One region of the Desulfovectis peckii genome, then DNA from elsewhere that is predicted to be linked to it. Evidence: a T-box and tRNA genes for the amino acid it is inferred to sense, from the RefSeq annotation. Region 1 holds a T-box; the other regions hold tRNA genes.
The links. The T-box of region 1 lies ahead of thrS (threonine--tRNA ligase). A T-box ahead of a tRNA ligase gene usually reads a tRNA of that ligase, here a tRNA-Thr.
Positions count from the first base shown of each region.

Region 2: it encodes a tRNA-Thr, which carries the amino acid that the T-box ahead of thrS (threonine--tRNA ligase) is inferred to sense. The anticodon was not compared.
Region 3: it encodes a tRNA-Thr, which carries the amino acid that the T-box ahead of thrS (threonine--tRNA ligase) is inferred to sense. The anticodon was not compared.

Region 1 is NZ_AP042409.1:1,481,208-1,488,346, reverse strand. It holds gene ACZ5NG_RS07365 (ISLre2 family transposase) at 285-1,673, shown strand; gene ACZ5NG_RS07360 (4Fe-4S dicluster domain-containing protein) at 1,707-2,321, opposite strand; gene ytxC (putative sporulation protein YtxC) at 2,707-3,594, shown strand; gene ACZ5NG_RS07350 (DUF445 domain-containing protein) at 3,686-4,297, shown strand; T-box leader at 4,339-4,577, shown strand; gene thrS (threonine--tRNA ligase) at 4,632-6,536, shown strand; gene infC (translation initiation factor IF-3) at 6,803-7,139, shown strand, end outside.
Region 2 is NZ_AP042409.1:2,334,020-2,341,158, reverse strand. It holds gene ACZ5NG_RS11735 (LTA synthase family protein) at 1-1,310, shown strand, start outside; gene ACZ5NG_RS11730 (diacylglycerol/lipid kinase family protein) at 1,307-2,191, shown strand; tRNA gene ACZ5NG_RS11725 (tRNA-Thr) at 2,277-2,352, shown strand; gene ACZ5NG_RS11720 (transposase) at 2,706-3,209, shown strand; gene ACZ5NG_RS11715 (F0F1 ATP synthase subunit epsilon) at 4,293-4,706, opposite strand; gene atpD (F0F1 ATP synthase subunit beta) at 4,708-6,126, opposite strand; gene atpG (ATP synthase F1 subunit gamma) at 6,173-7,048, opposite strand; gene atpA (F0F1 ATP synthase subunit alpha) at 7,084-7,139, opposite strand, start outside.
Region 3 is NZ_AP042409.1:1,906,282-1,913,420, reverse strand. It holds gene hypD (trans-4-hydroxy-L-proline dehydratase) at 1-2,174, shown strand, start outside; gene ACZ5NG_RS09450 (methylated-DNA--[protein]-cysteine S-methyltransferase) at 2,238-2,759, shown strand; gene ACZ5NG_RS09445 (5' nucleotidase, NT5C type) at 2,756-3,337, shown strand; tRNA gene ACZ5NG_RS09440 (tRNA-Thr) at 3,373-3,447, shown strand; molybdenum cofactor riboswitch at 3,762-3,880, shown strand; gene pruA (L-glutamate gamma-semialdehyde dehydrogenase) at 4,144-5,691, shown strand; gene ACZ5NG_RS09430 (substrate-binding domain-containing protein) at 5,783-6,751, opposite strand.

The sequences.
Region 1 (7,139 bases):
CCCCCATTTTTGTGCTCTGGTAGCATGTCCACACTCGGTGACCACTACATATTTTACCTTTAGTCGTTTAACTTCTTCACCGATTCTTTCTATTAAAATTCTAGAGTGTTCATCATTGCCGCTAAATAAACCGTAGTGAGTGGCATCCCACCAGCGACTGCTGCAGGTCCAGTTAGCGTAAAATTACTTTGGGAAAAACCACAAAATAAAAGAAAAGAGTATCTCCTCTGTGATATCATGAATTTGCCAAGAAACACAACAACCACAGAAAAGGAGATACTCTTATGGAATCAATTATACAGGAAATAGTACAAAAAATCATTGGTAGTTTTGAAAAAGAGCTAGAAAACCTAATAAGAGAAGGAAAAGATATATCCGAGTTCATTCTCGCTATTAAGAAGACGTTGGATGAAGTTGGAGTAACCTTAGTTGCTGAAGCCTTGGAAACAGTAGATCAGGTATATAAAAACAGCAAAGAACGTAAACGGTGCTGGACAGTAAAAGAAAAAGCAGCTAAAAAGACTCTTGCTACAATATTTGGCGAAGTCAGGTATAAAAGAACATATTACAGGAACAAAAATACAGGTGAATATAGCTACTTGTCGGATGAGGCAGTGGGCATATCAGCCCATGACAAGCTAGACGCTTCGCTGAAGGCAAAACTGATAGAAGAAGCAGTATATATGCCTTACAGCAAAAGCGGAGAAAAAGTTTCTGAAGCAGTAACTCTAACATCACAGACAGTAATGAACAGTATACGTGAGCTTGGGCGTGTCGAAAATAATTTAGTAGAGATTAAACAAGCTAAAAAGACTGTAAAGGTACTCTACATAGAAGCAGATGAAGATCATGTGGCGCTTCAGAACGGAGGTTATATAGAGCCAAAGCTTGTATATGTGCATGAGGGCAGAAAAAGGATTGGTAAAGATCGCTGGAAACTATTGAATGCAAGATATTTTAGTGGTGTTTATACAAACACTGATGAATTATGGGTAGAAGTTTTAGACTATATAGATAAGGCTTATGACATGGATGCTATAGAAAAGATATACCTATCAGGGGATGGGGCACCTTGGATAAAGAATGGACTAGGCTGGATAAAGGGAAGCATCTATGTGTTGGACCGTTACCACTTATCAAAGTATGTAACACAAGCTACAGCACATATGAGCTACACCACACCAATTATGTGGGATTATATAAATGCGGGAGACAAGGATAGCGTAAAAGAGTTATTTAAGGCAATCATTTGTGCAACCGAACCGGAAACAAAGAGAAGGGCGGTGCAGGAAGCAAGAAGGTACATACTGGGCAACTGGGAAGGTATAATGCGGCAATATGATGCGGATTATGTTGGCTGCAGTGCAGAAGGCCATGTTAGCCATATTTTGTCGTCTAGGTTAAGTTCAAGGCCCTTGGCTTGGAGTAAAACAGGTGTAGACCAGATGGCCAGATTAAGAGTTTTTGTAGCAAATGGTGGTAATGTATATGAATTGTTTATAAAAAGAAAGAAAACAGCCATAAATGAAGCAAGGAAGGTAAAAATAGACCAAGAAATTATCAGAAAACGAAAGCTTGCCGGATCGCACGAAACCATCGGTAACATAACTATTTTGAATATTGGTAAAAGAACTGGTACTTCCCAGTTACTTAAGTCAATAAGTTACGCTTAAGGCTGGAAGGTAAACAGAGGAATACTTTTTTCTTTAAAAAACCCATAGTATCTTGACGCTATCGCAGGTCCAGTCTGCTTTGACATACCACATGATTTTAGCAATGCTTTGTACATCCTGAGGATAATACTTAATTTCCCGTGGGTCCCACAGGAATAAAAACTCAGCGCCTTCTTTATCGACGGGAATTTTAGCATTGGGGTCGCCAACTTCCGCCTGTAATTCTTCTTCCATCCACTCCAGCGTGTCAAGATAGTCTTCTTTTGTTACTTCCATTTGGTTACCGGTATTGATTTGTGCATCAACGACCTCTTGCAAAAACCCGGGAGCCGTTAATCCAAAGTTTCCGCGAATTGTTCTCACAACTGTGGCCACATCAACTCCCATCGGGCACTCCATGGTACAGCGCCCGCACATGGTGCAAGCCCAAATGAACTTAGAATTTAAAACTTCTTCTCTCATACCAAGGGCAATTTGTCTTAAAAATTTTCGCGGATCAGCGTTGTCGTGAACATCACTGTAAGGGCAGCCGGCGGTGCACATGCCGCAAGTCAAGCAGTTATTAAAATCAAAGGGGTTTTTTTCCGTGCACATTTTAGAAATAACTTCATCTTTAAATGTAGGGTCTAGGGTAGCAATATTGATCACGCTCAAATCTTTCAACCTCCCATGCTCCCAGAGCGGTTTTTAGCTAACTAAACAACAACAGTTGCGCTAATTTATAAACTATACATATAACCAAAGTATAAAATTGTTACCTAGTATTGTCAAAAACACAAAATTAAAAAAAATAAGCAAATTTTGCCATATTAATGACTGAGTGTAAATTACAAACACCATGCTTATACTTTTAAAAATATTTTATATATGTTAGCAATAAAAATATGTTGGGCAAAGTTCAACATAATGGTTGAGCCCTTATAAATTACAAGGCATAGCTAAAAGATAAATAGCCAATACTCCTTTTTAGCGAAATAAAACAGCAAACAATTTTAGCAATAAACATATATTGTATTTGGAAGGGGTGAAAATTTTGAATGCGCACATTTCTATCGGAGCTTCTCAAAATATAGATTTATTAAAAAACAGTTTATCCAGGCAATTCCGGGTGTTGGAAAGAGACGGTCTGAAGGTTGAGATTAACGAACTGCCCCGCGGCAAATATACATTTCTTCAGTGCTGTTTAAATAAAGATTCCCCCCAAAAACATGGAGAAAACGGTTATAGAATTTTTAAAAATTATGTGGCCAGTGTTGTATCAGATGTCATTCTAAACAAGTGGGAGTCAATTATTATTAATGATATTATACGCGATAACTATTACTACTTTGATGAGTCAGAAAGAAGATTGATTTTAGAAAACGTGCAAAAATACATTCAGGGCAACGGTGCCAACGGTATATCGCGAAATGTGCTCCGCCGCAACCAGATATATCAGCGACTTTGTGAGTTTTTAAACACAAACGATCAATTGGTGGTTGAAGGATTTATTCGTTTTCGGTTAAAAGAATACATCAGTGAATTAAGAAATGCCATTGAAAACGCCGTTGATGACTTTTTAATGGAAAAAGAGTATGGAGAATTTATCCAACTGTTACGCTATTTTGTAGAAATCCAGGATCCCCGCGTGGATATTACTCATGTGGTAGCAAAGTCTAATGGGCATTTTTGTCTTTATGACGATAAAAAGCAGAATATCAGCAATGATTACCTTGAAGATGTAGTCATGCAGATAGACAATGAAATCAGTTACGAAGATTTGTTAATCAGTGCCTTGATTTCAATATCACCCCGTAAAATAGTATTTCACTATCAAGAAAATAATTTTCCGGCAAGTACTGTTAAGACTATTAAAGAGGTATTTGTGGGCCGAGTGGAAACTTGCACCGGGTGTGAATGGTGTCAGAATGAAGTTAAATAAAAGCATAAGCTGAAATTAACGTTTACAAGTTAATTTCGGCTTTTTTTATTGATATGTTGCTGAAAAAAACGAAAATTGATATATTATGCTTATGATTATTCAACTTATTATATTGCCGCTGGTAGCGGCTTTTGTGGGTTGGGTTACCAATAAACTGGCAATACATTTAATATTTAGGCCGCATCAACCTAGAAAAATACCGTTACTGCCTTACACCATTCAAGGTTTGGTGCCGAAACGGCGTGCTGAACTGGCTAGAAGAGCAGGGCAGGTAGTGGAACAAGAATTGCTTACTTCTGATGATATTGTCAAGGTGTTACACTCTCCTGAATTATTAGGCAAGTTACTGGCATCCATTCGTCGGTCGGTACAAAATATGATTGATGAAAGAGTACCGCCTTGGGTGCCGTCGGCTTTAAAAAACGTTCTTTTGGAAGTAGTCACGGAAGTGATCAATAGACAGGTGCCGACTATGCTAACCCGCACAATGGAACAATTGGGTGGTGAGATTAAAAAGCAGTTTGATGTTGCCGCTTTGGTAGAAAGCAAATTAAATGAATATCCAATTGACCACGTGGAAAGAATTATTGTGAGCGTTGCTGCCAGAGAGTTAAAGCATATTGAAAAATTAGGCGCCGTACTTGGCTTTATTATCGGTTTATTGCAGTTTTTGTTTATGCAAATTTTAGATTATTTAAGTTGACAGCAGTGATGATGTAAAATATAATTTACGAGAAATATATAAATTTGGCGATGACAAGGAAAAGTGGCTGTAACATCCTCCAGAGAAAAGGTGCCTTGGCTGGAAGCACCTTTGGCACTGTTAAAGTCACAAACCACCTTGGAGCTGTCGGCTGAACGCAAACAACATCCGCTGTTTGGCCATTAAGCCGACCGGAAGGCACCGTTATCTGCCAAACCAAGTTGGGCAAAATATTTTTGCCAACCAGGGTGGAACCGCGGGAAGCAATCCCGTCCCTGATCTTTCAGGGACGGGTTTTTATTATTTATCAGGTTAATAAGTAAGGAGGAATACAATGATTAACATAACCTTAAAAGACGGTTCGGTGCGTCAGTATCAACCGGGCGTCACCGTTGCAGAAATCGCTAAAGATATCAGCGGCGGCTTAGCGCGGGCCGCCCTTGCCGGTAAAGTAAACGGTAAACTGGTGGACTTAAATTATCCGATTAACGAAGATGCAGAGCTGGAGATTTTAACCTTTGATTCTGAAGAAGGCCAGAACGTTTATCGCCACAGCACATCTCACGTGCTGGCTCAAGCAGTGCAGAGATTATTTCCCGGCACTAAACTGGCAATTGGCCCGGCTATTAAAGACGGATTTTATTATGACTTTGATTCACCGCACACCTTTACTCCGGAAGACTTAGAAAAAATTGAGGCAGAAATGAATAAGATCATTAAGGAAGATCTGCCCTTTACCAGGTTTGAACTTTCCAGAGAAGAAGCTATTAAGCGGTTTAAAGAAGCGAACGAGCCTTATAAGGTGGAATTGATCGAAGATTTGCCTGAGGATGCGGTAATATCTTGTTACTCTCAAGGAGACTGGGTGGATTTGTGTGCCGGCCCCCATGTGCCGTCAACGGGCAAATTAAAGTCAATAAAGCTATTGAGCTTGGCAGGCGCCTATTGGCGCGGCGATGAAAAGAACAAAATGCTACAGCGCATTTACGGCACTTCTTTCCCTAAAAAATCAATGTTAGATGAACATTTGCATCGTTTGGAAGAAGCTAAACGCCGTGATCACCGCAAATTAGGTCAAGAACTTGATTTGTTCAGCATTCAAGAGGAAGGCCCGGGATTCCCCTTTTTCCATCCCAAGGGCATGATTATTCGCAACGAACTGGAAAACTTTTGGCGGGAGGAACATAAAAAACGCGGCTATCAGGAAATCCGCACGCCAATGATTTTAAACCGCTCGTTGTGGGAACAATCCGGCCACTGGGAACACTATAAAGAAAACATGTATTTTACTAAGATCGACGAAAACGATTATGCTGTAAAGCCCATGAACTGTCCGGGTGCCATATTGGTTTACAAAACTAAAGTTCACAGCTACCGGGAACTGCCTATCCGCTTAGCTGAACTTGGCTTGGTACACCGGCATGAGCTTTCCGGTGTTTTGCACGGATTAATGAGGGTACGCTGCTTTACACAGGATGATGCGCACATTTTTATGCTGCCCTCGCAGGTGAAAGATGAGATTCTCGGTGTCATTGATTTGTTTGATTACTTCTATGACGTATTTAATTTGCACTACCATGTTGAACTTTCTACCAAGCCGGAAAAAGCAATGGGTTCAGATGAAATTTGGGATCTGGCCACGAATTCCTTGCGTGAGGCGCTGGAAGAAAAGGGCATAGATTATAAGGTTAATGAAGGTGACGGGGCTTTTTACGGCCCGAAGATTGACTTTCATTTAGAAGACAGTCTTGGTCGCACTTGGCAGTGCGGTACTATCCAATTAGATTTTCTCATGCCGGAAAAATTTGATCTTAACTATATCGGTGAGGACGGTCAAAAACATCGTCCGGTAATGATTCACCGGGTAGTGTTTGGCAGTATTGAAAGGTTTATCGGCATTCTGACTGAGCATTATGCGGGAGCTTTTCCCACTTGGTTGGCACCGGTGCAGTTAAGAATTATTCCGATTACCGATCGACATGCGGAATACGGAGAAAAGATTATGGAACGGTTGCGCAGCAAGGATGTCCGCGTAGAATTAGATACCAGAAATGAAAAAATGAATTATAAAATCAGAGACGCACAAAATCAAAAGATCCCGTATATGTTGGTAGTAGGCGATAAAGAAATGAACCAAAATTCTGTGGCGGTAAGACATCGCAGAGAAGGCGATCTGGGTGTAATGTCAGTGGATGAATTTGAGGCTAAACTGCTCAAAGAAATTGACTCTAAAGCATAAATGGTTGACACCGTGAATGCGGTGTGATATAATTCTAACGTTAAAAATACCATATCATGTCAAGTAGAAGCCATCCGCTTCTCACCTTACGACGCCTGTTTATTTGGTTGTTAGTAAGGTTATGAGTAATAAATTAATTTAAAGATGGTCAATTTGTGTCTTTAATTAATTTAACTGTAATTAAAGGGTGGCTGATCGGCCACCCTTTTTAAGTTACGCCGGCATTTAATTTTTATATATCAAATATCTTTTGGGGGTGGACTTGTATTAGTAAAGATCTGCGCGTTAATGAAGAAATTAGAGCCAAGGAAGTTAGATTGATTGCTCCTGACGGTAAGCAGTTAGGTGTGGTTAGTCTTTCGGAGGCCCTGCGTGTGGCAGAAGAATATCAGATTGACCTGGTTGAAATTGCTCCCCAGGCTAAGCCACCGGTTTGTCGTCTAATGGACTACGGTAAGTATAAGTATGAGCAAAGTAAGCGTGAGAAAGAGGCCAAAAAGAAGCAGCATGTGATTAATGTTAAAGAAGTAAAAATGCGCCCGAATATTGAGGAACACGACTATAAGGTAAAACTGCGTAATGCCATGCGTTTCCTCAAAAACG
Region 2 (7,139 bases), 850 kb from region 1:
TGCTTAAATCACTGGATATTCAAAATATTGTGTGGCGGCAGGACAGAAATTACGATATAAACGGCTTTTTGTTAAGTTATTTAATGAACACGCAAACCATTTTTATTTCCACACCGGAAGGTTACAATCAGACCAATGTGGCTAAAGTGGTTGATGAGCTTAAAAACATGCAGCCGGCCGACGTACCGGCATTTGCCCAATCCAATACCAAGCCAAACATTATCATAGTAATGAATGAAGCATTTTGGGATCCTACCCTGTTAAGCAGCGTTACTTTCAGTGAAGATCCGCTGCCTACAGTGAGACGGCTGCAAACCGAGCATGCCTCGGGTTGGCTGCTGTCGCCGGCCATTGGCGGATACACTTGTAACGTAGAATTTGAAGCCTTAACCGGTTTTTCCAACGCCTTTTTGCCTACCGGGGCGGTACCTTACCAGCAGTATATAAATAAGCCGATTCCTTCTATGGCCACCGTATTGCAAAAGCGGGGATATTACCCGGTAGCGATCCATCCTTTTCATAAGTGGTTTTGGAACCGGGAAAAGGTGTATCAGCATTTTGGCTTTGAGAAATTTATCGGCTTAGAAGATTTTAAAAACGCGCCCAACCGCGGTGCTTACAAAGCGGATACAGCTGTGTCGCAAAAGATTATTGAGCAGGTTAACGATTCAGAAAAGCCGGTGTTTATTTACGCGGTTACCATGCAAAACCACGGCCCATATGAAGCCAACCGCTATCAGTCGGTAGATATTGAGATTAACGGCAGCATGTCTGATGAGTCTTTAGCCGCTTTAAGAACCTATACTCAAGGGGTTAAAGACGGCGACAGCGCTTTAAAAGAGCTAATCGATTACTTTGAAAGCTCCGCAGAACCGACGATGATTGTGTTTTTCGGAGATCACCTACCCTATTTAGGTGATGATTATCTGGCCTATAAAGAGGCGGGTTTTATTAAAGCAGCCAACGGTGAGTTGAGTTTGCCGGAATATCAGCGCATGAGAAGCACGCCTTTAGTGGTGTGGAGCAACTTTAAGGAAGGAAAACAAGACTTAAACACCGTCAGTCCGGCTTTTTTGCCGCCCTATGTGTTTAAATATGCCGGGCTGGAGTTGCCGGCCTATTATCAGTTTTTAGCTGAGTTCAGCGGCAAAGTGCCGGGCTTTTCGGCGGAAATTAAAATAGACGCCAACGGAAACTTATACCATAAGCTGCCCAAAGAGTATGTTGATTTGCAAAATAAGTATTGGCTTTTGCAGTATGATATAATGTTTGGCAAGCAATATAGTTTAGAATTGGGAGTGATTAGTTGAATCAGGTATTAATTACTTACAACCCGGCAAGCGGCAGTGCGGGGTTGGTACCCTACCTGGATCAAATCACCGATTTATGTATTTCTAACGGGTATTTGCCTACTTATTTTCGCATTGGCAGCTGCCCTTTAGAAAATGTGGTTGCAGATATTAACCGTTATCAATTGATATTGGTTTCCGGAGGCGACGGCACTTTAAGCCAAACGATTAATGAGCTTTTAAATGCCGGTGCGGATGTACCGATTGGGGTAATCCCCTGCGGTACGGCCAATGATTTTGCCAATGCGCTGGGGTTAAAGGGCAGCCCGGTAGCCGTAACCAGGCAGCTGCTTGCCGGTAAAGAGTCTACTGTAGATGTAGGTTGGGTTAACGGGCGTTATTTTATCAATGTATTTAGCACCGGCATTTTTGCCGATGTATCCTATGAGGTAAATCAGTTAATTAAGCGCAAATTGGGGGTAACTGCTTATTACCTAAAGGGTTTGCAATCGTTAAAGAATATCACCCCGCTGCCCCTGCAAATTGAAAGTGACGCTTTTAGTATAGATAAAGAGCTGCTGCTGTTGTTAGTGCTTAATTCTAACACCGTGGGCACTTTTCAAAACATTGCCCCAAAGGCAGACCTTTCAGACGGTAAGTTAGATGTGCTGCTGCTTAGAAAGTGCAGTTTGCCTAAGTTAATTAATATTTTGCTGGAAGCGTATAAGGGTAAAGGCAACCATTTAAAAAGTCCGTTGATAAAATATCATCAAGTGAAGTGGCTGAAGGTGCAAAGCCCAATTAATGTGCAATCTGATGTTGACGGCGAAAAGGGGCCAAATATGCCGCTGGAAATTAAGGTAATACCCAATAAGTTGCGCATTATACTGCCCGGTGAATAGGTTTCAATTTTAGGCGATTATTTGCTATTGACGAAAGACAAGTTTTTTGCTATATAAATATATGTAAAATAAGACTGCTGTTTTTGCCGACGTAGCTCAATTGGTAGAGCGGCTGACTTGTAATCAGCAGGTTGCGGGTTCGAGTCCCATCGTCGGCTCCATTTGCAAACCCCCAGGCAGTTGTAGTTGCCTGGGGGGTTTTGTTTTGTTTAGACGGTGGCATACAATTTTGTTGATTGCTGTTTCAACCGCAGGGAGGCCAATAGGCACGCCTGCCTGTTTGCACAGATACAATGTTTGCCTTACGGGTCGGCGTGGAAGCCAGCCCCTATAATTTTATTGACAATCTTACCTTTCGTCCGTAGGGGCAGGGTTCCATCCCTGCCCGTTCTCGTAAATGTAAGGTTTCTTAGCGGGTTAACATGCCTGTCCGTTATTACCGGCAAATCATAGAAGGATTTATAGAAACAAGAGCAAATACATAAAGAAATCTTACCGCAAATGAGATGATTTTATGAATAAACTGCCAAAAAGAAAACAATTACGTTTAAAAAATTACAATTACTTACAACCCGGTTATTATTTCATAACAATCTGCACCCATAAAAGACGTAAATTGTTGTCAAACATTGAAGACGGCGACGGATCATTTGAGACGCCAAAATTAAAATTAACCCCATTAGGAAAAGAAATTGTAAAAACCCTAGAGTATATTGATAACCATTATCCTAATGTAACAATAGATAAATATGTATTAATGCCTAATCACATTCATCTAATAGTTATATTGCAACAACCGCAACCTGGTAGCAAAAACCTATCTTTGCACAAGGTTATAGGTCAGTTTAAATCTTATACAAACAAAATTTACAATGAATTAAATGGAACAAAAAATTTAATTTTGTGGCAGCGCAATTATTATGAACGGGTTATTAGAGGTGAAGAAGAATACCTAAAATTATGTGAATACATTCAAAACAACCCGATTAAATGGCAGGAAGATGAATATTTTGTATAAAAAATGCTGTTTCCTTCCCCACCCGTTATCGTAAATGTAAGGTTTCTTAACGGGTCGGCGTGGAAGCCGACCCCTACATTTTATTGGTTTTACTATTCATCTGTGTGGATAGTTTCTCCATGTACACCCGTATTCTTATATGCAAGGTTTCTTAACGGGTCGGCGTGGAAGCCGACCCCTACAATTTTATTGGTTTTACTATTCATCTGTGCGGATAGTTTCTCCATGTACACCCGTATTCTTATATGCAAGGTTTCTTTACGGGTCGGCGTGGAAGCCGACCCCTACATTTTATTGGTTTTACTATTCATCTGTGTGGATAGTTTCTCCATGTACACCCGTATTCTTATATGCAAGGTTTCTTTACGGGTCGGCGTGGAAGCCGACCCCTACATTTTATTGGTTTTACTATTCATCTGTGTGGATAGTTTCTCCATGTACACCCGTATTCTTATATGCAAGGTTTCTTTACGGGTCGGCGTGGAAGCCGACCCCTACATTTTATTGGTTTTACTATTCATCTGTGTGGATAGTTTCTCCATGTACACCCGTATTCTTATATGCAAGGTTTCTTTACGGGTCGGCGTGGAAGCCGACCCCTACATTTTATTGGTTTTACTATTCATCTGTGTGGATAGTTTCTCCATGTACACCCGTATTCTTATATGCAAGGTTTCTTTACGGGTCGGCGTGGAAGCCGACCCCTACAATTTTATTGGTTTTACTATTCATCTGTGCGGATAGTTTCTCCATGTACACCCGTATTCTTATATGCAAGGTTTCTTAACGGGTCGGCGTGGAAGCCGACCCCTACAATTTTATTGGTTTTACTATTCATCTGTGTGGATAGTTTCTCCATGTACACCCGTATTCTTATATGCAAGGTTTCTTAACGGGTCGGCGTGGAAGCCGACCCCTACATTTTATTGATAATCTTACTTTTCGTCCGTAGGGGCGGGGTTCCATCCCCGCCCGTTTGCACAGATGCAACGTTTGTTTGGCGGAAAGGCGGGGTGTGCAGTTCTCTACCGTTACATGGTGAGCAAAGTAAAAAGCCAGGGGTTTTTGTACCCTGGCTTTGGTTTATTGGTTTGTCGGTTTTCCGGCTACTTTTAAGCGGTTTAAAGCACGTTTTAGGGCCAGCTCGGCGCGCAGAAGGTCTATGTCATCGCTTTTGGAAGCTAAACGTTTTTCGGCGCGCTCTTTGGCAGCCTGTGCCCTTTCAACGTCAATTTCATCAGCACGTTCGGCGGTGTCAGCAAGCACTACTACTCGGCTGTTTTTCACTTCTACGAAGCCGCCGCTTACTGCCATTTTAATTTCTTTACCGTCTTTGTGCACCCTTAGTTCTCCGATTTTTAGCGCACTGACCAGAGGAGTGTGTCCGGGCAGGAAGCCCAATTCGCCGTCAACACCGGGTGCAACGACGAAGTCAACTTCCTCGCTGAACACCACTTTTTCAGGGGTGACAATATCGAGGCGCTGAGTCTTCGCCATATTATGCACCTTCCTCTAACAGCTTCTTACCTTTCTCAACAGCCTCTTCAATGGTACCTACCATATAGAATGCTTGCTCTGGCAGATCATCGTGCTTACCGTCTACAATTTCTTTAAAGCCACGAATGGTGTCTTTCAGTGTAACGTAAGCTCCGGGTGTACCGGTAAACGCTTCCGCTACGTGGAAGGGCTGTGACAGGAAGCGCTGCAGCTTCCGAGCCCGAGCAACGATCAGTTTGTCTTCTTCAGACAATTCATCCATACCTAAAATAGCGATGATGTCTTGCAGCTCTTTATAACGCTGCAGAACACTCTGAACGGCACGCGCGGTTTCGTAGTGTTCTTTACCTACTACGTTCGGGTCAAGAATACGTGATGTACTGTCCAACGGGTCAACAGCAGGGTAAATACCTAACTCTGCAATCTGACGGGACAGAACAACGGTCGCGTCTAAGTGCGCGAATGTTGTTGCCGGAGCAGGGTCTGTCAAGTCGTCAGCAGGCACGTAAATAGCCTGAACGGAAGTAACCGAACCTTTCTTGGTAGAGGTAATCCGCTCTTGCAATTGACCCATTTCTGTAGCCAGTGTCGGCTGATAACCAACCGCTGAAGGCATCCGGCCGAGCAATGCGGAAACCTCGGAACCGGCCTGAGTGAAACGGAAAATGTTATCAATAAAGAGCAAAACGTCTTGCCCTTGATCACGGAAGTATTCGGTCATGGTAAGACCGGTAAGACCTACACGCAAACGTGCGCCCGGCGGCTCGTTCATCTGGCCGTACACCAGTGTGCATTTCCCAAGAACGCCTGACTCTTTCATTTCGTAGTACAGGTCGTTACCTTCACGGGTCCGCTCACCAACGCCGGCGAAGCAGGAAACACCACCGTGCTTGGTAGCAACGTTGTTGATTAATTCCATAATCAAAACTGTTTTACCTACACCTGCACCGCCGAACAAACCGATTTTACCACCCTTAAGGAAGGGGATGAGCAGGTCGATAACTTTAATTCCGGTCTCAAAAACTTCTGCTTTGGTAGATTGGTCTACAAATGACGGTGCCGGACGGTGAATGGGATAATAGGTATCTGTTTGAATTTCCGGTAAACCGTCAATAGGTTGACCGAGTACGTCCATCATACGACCTAAAGCGTTATTTCCTACCGGAACGGTAATTGGTTTACCGGTATCTACTACTTTCATACCTCTTACGAGGCCGTCAGTAGAAGACATAGCAACTGCACGTACCCGGTTGTTACCGAGGTGCATAGCGGTTTCTAAGGTGAGGTTCCACTCACCGTAGTCGCCATCCTGGTCCTCGGAACGTATTTTTAGCGCGTTGTATATATCAGGTACTTGGCCGGGCTCAAACTCTACGTCAACAACCACGCCCATTACCTGAACAACCTTGCCAACGTTCATTAACTTCTCCGACCTCCTTGCGTGTCAGATTTATAGCGCAAATATATTATTCTAGTGCCGCTGCACCACCGACAATTTCGGCGATCTCTGTGGTAATAGCAGCTTGACGGGCACGGTTCAATGACAGGGTTAGTCTGTCGATCATATCGCTGGCGTTCTTGGTAGCAGAGTCCATAGCGGTCATGGTGGCAGCAAATTCGCCTGCTTTGGACTCTAACATCGCCCGAAAAACGTTTATCTCAACATATTTCGGCAGAAGTTCGCCAAGAACGGATTCTGCATCCGGCTCGAAAATGTAGGATACCATTTCTTTTTTCTCTTTATCTTCGCCCTCAGCTGTTTGTTCTTCCATGTTTTCAATGGGTAACAGCTTAATTACTTTCGGACGTTGAGTCAAAACATTGACAAACTCATTGAAAATGAGGAATACTTGGTCGAACTCGCCTTCAGTATATTTTTTAATGACATACTGAGCAATTTCTTTTGCTTTGCTAAAGCTGACACTTGTGCCGAGTCCAACATGCTGTGCAACTATATTGGCATTGCGCCGTCTAAAGTGGTCACGACCTTTGCGCCCAACTGCTATCAATGCCGGTTGATCGTGTTTGCTAAGCTCTTTTGTAGCCAAACGGATTACGTTGGCATTGAAGCCACCACACAGACCTTTGTCGGCTGTAATGATGATATAGGCAGTCTTTTTAGGTTCACGTACTTCTAATAATGGGTGTTTGACGCCACCGCCGGCTGCAGAGCTTACCCGCCCCAGCACAGCGCTAAACTTTACGGCATAAGGCCGGGCAGCGGTGGCTGCCTCTTGGGCGCGGCGCAGTTTCGCCGCAGCCACAACTTTCATGGCCTTGGTAATTTGCTGGGTACTCTTAATACTCTTAATCCGGCGTCGAATATCACGTGCACTCTGCATAAAATCTCACCACCTTATTCTTCATACCGCCAACTTTATACAAAGGTCTTCTTAAATTCTTCAATGGCAGCTTTCAGTTGTTCCTCAACTT
Region 3 (7,139 bases), 430 kb from region 1:
AATTAATTGTCGGTGAGCGGGGACCGGCTCCCAAAGCGGTACCTACTTATCCCGAGCTGTGCTGTCACAGTTTAAAAGATTTGGATGTTTTAAACAACCGAGAGAAAATCAGTTATACCGTGGATAAAGAAGTATACGAACTTTACGAAAAAGAAATAATTCCCTATTGGCGCGGCAAATCCATGCGGGATATTATTTTTAAGGAACTGCCGCCGGAATGGCATGCAGCTTATGAAAGCGGTATTTTTACCGAATTTATGGAACAAAGGGCGCCCGGCCACACTGTGCTGGACGATAAGATTTACCGCAAAGGATTTTTAGACTTTAAAAAAGACATTCAAGCCGCTTTGGATAACCTGGATTATTTGAATGATCCGGAAGCTTATTACAAAGAGCAACAACTTAAAGCAATGCAAATTTGTGCCGATGCCATTATTACTTTTGCTAAGCGGCATGCTGAATTGGCTCGGCAGTTGGCAGCCAGGGAAACTGATTTAAACCGTAAAAAAGAGTTGGAGCAAATTGCCGAAATATGTGATCACGTACCGGCTAATCCCCCCCGCAATTTTTGGGAAGCACTGCAGGCCTACTGGTTTGTGCATATTGGCGTAATTACCGAGCTTAACACTTGGGATTCCTTCAATCCCGGACGCTTAGATCAGCATCTTTATCCGTTTTATAAACAAGGGCTGGCCGATGGTACACTGACTGAAGAGAAAGCTAAAGAACTGTTGCAGTGTTTTTGGATCAAATTTAACAACCAGCCTGCTCCGCCCAAAGTAGGGGTAACAGCTGAAGAAAGCGGCACGTACACCGATTTTGCCAATATCAACACCGGCGGACTGAAAGCAGACGGTTCAGACGGGGTTAACGATGTTACTTACTTGATTTTGGATGTCATTGATGAAATGCGCTTGCTGCAGCCCAGCTCCAACATTCAACTGAGCAAAAAGAATCCCGATAAATTTTTAAAACGGGCGCTGCGCATTATCAGAAAAGGTTGGGGGCAGCCGTCAATATTTAATGCCGATGCGGTAGTGCAAGAACTGTTGCGTCAGGGAAAATCCATTATTGACGCACGCAACGGCGGCACCAGCGGCTGTGTGGAAACAGGTGCTTTTGGCAAGGAAAGCTACATTTTAACCGGCTACCTTAACTTGGTTAAAATTTTAGAAATTACGTTAAATAACGGCATTGATCCCCGTACCGGTAAAAAAATCGGCTTAGAAACCGGTATTCCTGAGAGCTTTAACAGTTTTGAAGAACTGTTTTCCGCCTTTGAAAAGCAGCTGCAGCACTTTGTTGATATCAAGATAAAAGGAAACAACATTATTGAACGGCTTTATGCCGATATTATGCCTGCTCCCTTTTTATCCATAGTAATTGATGACTGCATTGCTAAAGGTAAAGATTACAACGCCGGCGGTGCCCGTTATGACACTACTTACATTCAAGGTGTGGGATTGGGCAGTTTAACCGACAGCTTAACTGCTATAAAATACCATGTTTATGATCAAAAAAATATAACCATGGCGGAGCTGTTATCAGCTCTGAGCAACAATTTTGCCGATAATGAAAAACTGCGCTTAACTCTGGTAAATAAAACACCTAAATACGGCAATGACGATGACTATGCCGATGACGTGTTACGCATGGCCTTTGAAGCTTTTTATAACGCAGTAAACGGGCGCAAAAATACCAAAGGCGGTGTTTATCGCATTAACCTTTTGCCCACTACCTGCCACGTTTACTTTGGCTCCGTACTGGGGGCAACCCCGGATGGGCGCAGGGCATGGCAGCCCCTTTCTGAAGGGATTTCTCCGGTACAAGGCGCAGATCGGCGGGGGCCAACCGCCGTGTTGAAATCCGCTTCTAAAATTGATCACTTACGTACCGGCGGCACTTTGTTAAACCAGAAATTTACGCCGCAGTTACTGCAGAGCGACGAAGGTATTGATAATCTTGCCCATTTGGTGCGCGCATACTTTAACCTGGACGGCCACCATATTCAATTTAATGTGGTTAGTGCGGAAACACTGCGGGATGCGCAAGCCAATCCGGAAAAATACCGGGATTTAATTGTGCGGGTAGCAGGCTACAGCGACTATTTCTGCGACTTAAGCAAAGCACTGCAGGATGAAATTATCGCCCGTACGGAACATACAACCTTTTAAACAATCGTTTTATGGGGCGGTTACCGCACCGCCCACTAACTTTCTTACAGAGGGATTACTGCCATGAAATATCAGCTAATTAAACTGACATCCGGTTGGATCGGCGTTGCTTGGTCGGATATTGGGCTGTCTGCTTTGACATTACCTTTTGCTCAGCCTGCTCAAGCAATGGTGACACTGATAGATTACCTGCAGCTAAATCCTGAAGACCTTTCAGAAAGTGATAACGTTAACAGCTTAATTAATGAGCTGACAGTCCAGCTGAACCGCTACTTTGCCGGTGACAAGTGCCATTTTAACTTTCCCGTTGATCTTACCTGGGCGACACCTTTTCAGCGGCAGGTACTGCAAGCTATTCAAAAAATTCCTTATGGTCAAACCCGTTCGTATAAACAAGTAGCGGAGATGATCGGCCGTCCTAATGCCAGTCGGGCAGTAGGTAATACGTTAGCCAGAAACCGTGTATTACTGGTGCTTCCTTGTCATCGGGTAATTAAACAAGACGGCAGTTTAGGCGGTTTTGGCGCTAGCCCGGCTTGGAAAGAAAAACTGCTTAAAATAGAAGGAGTAACAATAAAAAGATGATTATCGGATGCGACTTAGACGGCACAATTTGTGACAACTTACCTTTATTAGTTGATTGTTTAAACAAATATACCGGTAAAAACATAACCCTTGAGGATATCAGGCAGTATGATGTCACCAAGACCTTTCCAATTACCCGCAAACAATTTATCAGTTTAATGAGTGAGGCAGAGGCGGAAATTATCACCAAAGCGCCGTTAATTAAAGAAGCCGATAAATATTTGCAGCAGTTGGCCGGTGAGCATCAAATTCACATTATTACTGCCCGCAATCCGCGGCTTAAAGAGCTTACCGCTGCTTGGCTGAAAAAATATCAACTGCCCTATCATGGCTTGCACTTGTTAAACAGCCATGATAAAGTGGCGATCTGTCAAAAACTGGCTGTAGATGTTATCATTGAGGATAACTACCATAATGCCCTGCAGCTGTCAGCAGCCGGATTTAAGGTAATTTTGTTTAATGCTCCACACAATAAACATTCGCCGTGGGTTGGTCCGCGCTGTAGCAGCTGGCGGGAAGTATATCAAACCATTACCTGTGGCTTTCAAAGTATAAACACGCTATCCCTTGACATATAAAACATTAAAGTTTAAAATATAATCTGCTGATAACTGCCGAAGTAGCTCAGCGGTAGAGCAACGCACTCGTAATGCGTAGGTCGAGGGTTCAAATCCCTTCTTCGGCTCCAAGTATATCAAGGGTTCCGGCGTTTTGCCGGAACCCATTTTTTTAGCTGTGACAATCCCGTGACAATCTGGCTTTTTAGGCGTTTTACCCCGCAAACCTTTTGTTGCAATATCGGCCGCTTTTGAAGGTGTAACCAAACACTCAAGGCCATTTTTTAGTTATACTGCACTTGCGTTTTTTTGAAATGTCTTGCATTTTAAAGAAAAAAGGATTATTAAAGCTAACTGTAGAATACTATATTTCGTGACCCGCCAAGCTTGAAACCGCCAATATTGGATTTTGGTTTCAGCTTTTCTGTTATTTTCAGAAGTATAATCAAAAACTTCTCTCCGAGCCAAATTACCTAAGGCTTATGCTATGGTTTTTGGCCGATAGGGTTAACTGGGAAACCGGTTAGCCTTCCGTGTTTGAAAAGGAGAGCATTTGCCTTCCCAATGGGATAGGGGTTGGTTAGTGCTGTCCTTTTCAAGGGGGTACTGACCAACCCCTTTTTCTTGAGAAAGGCAGGTGACGTTGTTTATATCAGGAAACTTTTTGATCTTACGTGCAGGTTTTGGAGACTGAATTGATTTAAAAAACACTTAAAAGAGTACCGGCGATTTTTCTGAACGGAGATATAGGAATTTTGATCAGTATCAACAAAATCTTTTAGCTTAATCTGCTAATTTAAAATTTAGTTATTCGAGGTGACAGTAAAATGATGATAGAGTTTAAAAACGAACCCTTTCAAAATTTTAATGATCCGTCAGTTGCAGATGAATTTAAGTCAGCATTGAAATTAGTAGAGTCTAAACTAGGACAATATTATCCGATTGTCATTAACGGCAAAGAAATTGAAACAGAAGAAAAAATTACATCCATTAACCCGTCCCGGAAGGATCAGGTTGTTGGTTACGTTGGCAAAGCAACGGTTGAGTTGGCGGAACAAGCCATAAACAGTGCTGAAAATGCCTTTGGCATGTGGTCGAAGGTTAGTCCTGAAGTGAGAGCAGGTATGCTGTTTAAGGCTGCTGCCATCATGCGGCGGAGAAAAAATGAACTTTCCGCTTGGCTGGTTTATGAATCAGGCAAAAACTGGGCGGAGGCTGATGCAGATACAGCCGAAGCGATTGACTTTTTAGAGTTTTACGGCCGGCAGATGTTGCGTTTGGCAGAACCCCAACCGTTGGTGGCAATTCCGGGGGAACAAAATGAACTGGTATACATTCCCTTAGGCGTAGGTGCGATTATTCCGCCTTGGAACTTCCCGTTGGCGATTATGGCCGGGATGACGGCGTCAGCTGTTGTGGCCGGAAACACAGTAGTACTAAAACCCGCCAGCAATACACCGGTAATTGCGGCGATCTTCATGGACATTTTAAAGGAAGCAGGCTTACCTGACGGTGTAGTAAACTATCTGCCGGGAAGCGGCGGGGTCATTGGTGATTACCTGGTAAGTCATCCCAAAGTAAACTTTATTAATTTCACCGGTTCTAAAGAAGTAGGATTAAGAATTAATGAATTGGCCGCTAAAACCGTTAAAGGTCAGTACCATATTAAGCGCGTGATCGCCGAAATGGGCGGTAAAGACACAATAATTGTTGATAGCAGTGCTGATTTAGAAGAAGCGGCTGCCGGCATTGTAACCTCTGCTTTTGGTTTTCAAGGACAGAAATGTTCTGCCTGCTCCCGGGCAGTTGTAGTAGAAGACGTATACGACAAGGTAGTTCAACTGGTAGTTGAAAAGGCAAGTAAATTAACTGTAGGGGAGGCTGCAGAAAATCATCCGGTTGGTCCGGTGATTGATCAAGCTTCTCTGGATAAAATTAAGTCATATATAGAAATTGGTAAGAAGGAAGGCAAGCTTCTGCTAGGTGGAGATACACTGGAAAGCTTGGGCGGTTATTATGTACAGCCGACTATCTTTGCTGACATTCAGCCTGATGCGGTAATAGCACAAGAAGAAATTTTCGGGCCGGTGCTGGCATTTATCAAGGCTAAAGATTTTGATCAGGCTTTAGAAATAGCTAACAACACCGAGTATGGGCTTACCGGTTCGGTATATGTACGGGATCGCGTAAAACTGGAAAAAGCAAAACGTGAATTCCATGTAGGTAACCTTTATTTCAACCGCAAGTGCACCGGTGCTTTGGTGGGCGTACATCCTTTCGGCGGATTTAAAATGTCCGGAACCGATTCCAAAGCCGGTGGCAGAGATTACCTGTTGCTCTTTACACAGGCTAAGGCTATTTCAGAAAAGTTTTAAGTAAATATTAGTATCCGGGGCGCATCGCCAACTACTAAAAAGTAGTGCTGATGCGCCCCGACTATTTATCGAACAGTTACCGGTTGGTTTGCTACCCCGTGATATCTTCTATATCTTTGCCGGCGGCAGGGATAAACAAAGGCTCACCATACTCTTCTACACCGTAATTACCGATTATTCGTTGAGTATGCGGATTCACCATAAACTGAACAAAAGCTTCGGCACACTGTGCATTGATGTCGGCAAACCTTTCCGGGTTTACTTGCATCACATGATAAATATTTAACAACAATGGGTCGCCGGCTACTAAAATTTCTAAATCAAGATTTTGTCTTTGAGCCAGATAAGTGCCCCGATCTGAAAGTGTATAACCCCCCTCTTCCGATGCCCGCTTAAGGGTTTCCGCCATGCCGGCATTGGCCTGCAAATACCAATCACCTTCAGGTTCTATCCCCGCTCTTTCCCAAAGGTTGAGCTCTCTAAGATGGGTACCGGAGTAATCCCCGCGGGATACAAATGTCGCCTCGTGTTGGGCTATTTGCGCCAAGGCGCTGGCGGCACTTTCCATGTTTCTGATGTTTGCCGGATCTTCCGGCGGGCCAACAATAATAAAATCATTATACATTACCAATTGGTAGTTGGTGAAATAACCTCTTTCCACATAACTTCTTTCCAGCTCAGGTGAGTGAGTTAATAGCACATCCACCTCACCCTTTGATCCCATTCCTATAGCCGATCCCGAACCTACTGAGCTAACGGTAACGGAACAACCGGTTTGCCTTTCAAATCGGGGAATTAACACATCCAAAAGCCCGGTATCTACTGTGCTGGTTGTGGTGGCTAGTCGCAGTTCATGTTTCGGGCGGCACGGTACACATATCCGATCGCCGGGATAAATTTCGCAGGGATCCGGAATATGGGGATTTGCCCAAATTAATTCATCCAAGCTAACACCGAAGCGGCGAGCTATGCAATACATGGTATCTCCGGCAGTAACGGTGTATTGACATTGAAACCCTGACGGACATCTAATGGGTCGACGGCAGCCTGATGAAGACATGATGTAGGCACCTCCATGCAGTTAAGGAAATGTTTTCATGTATTATGATATGGCGCAATGCAAAAATGGTGAGAAACTGCACGGAGAGTTATATAAAAAACCAAGGGACTTCTTTTGTTTAAGCAGAGGTCGTTTAGTTTTTTGTGAGCCGATGGAAGATGTTTATCCACGAAAGTTACTTTTAAATATTCCAAAAACGAATATCTGCATTCCAATCCTGATATAGATAGTGTTCTAACAATCACATTAATATTAAGTTAACAAATCAAAATGTTTAAATTTTATATTGTTTATCGATAAACATAACTTTTTAAGATTTTTTGTAATAAAAACACTAAAAACTAACTCAACGGTTACCGGTAACCAGCAACCTTTCAGTTTCTACAAG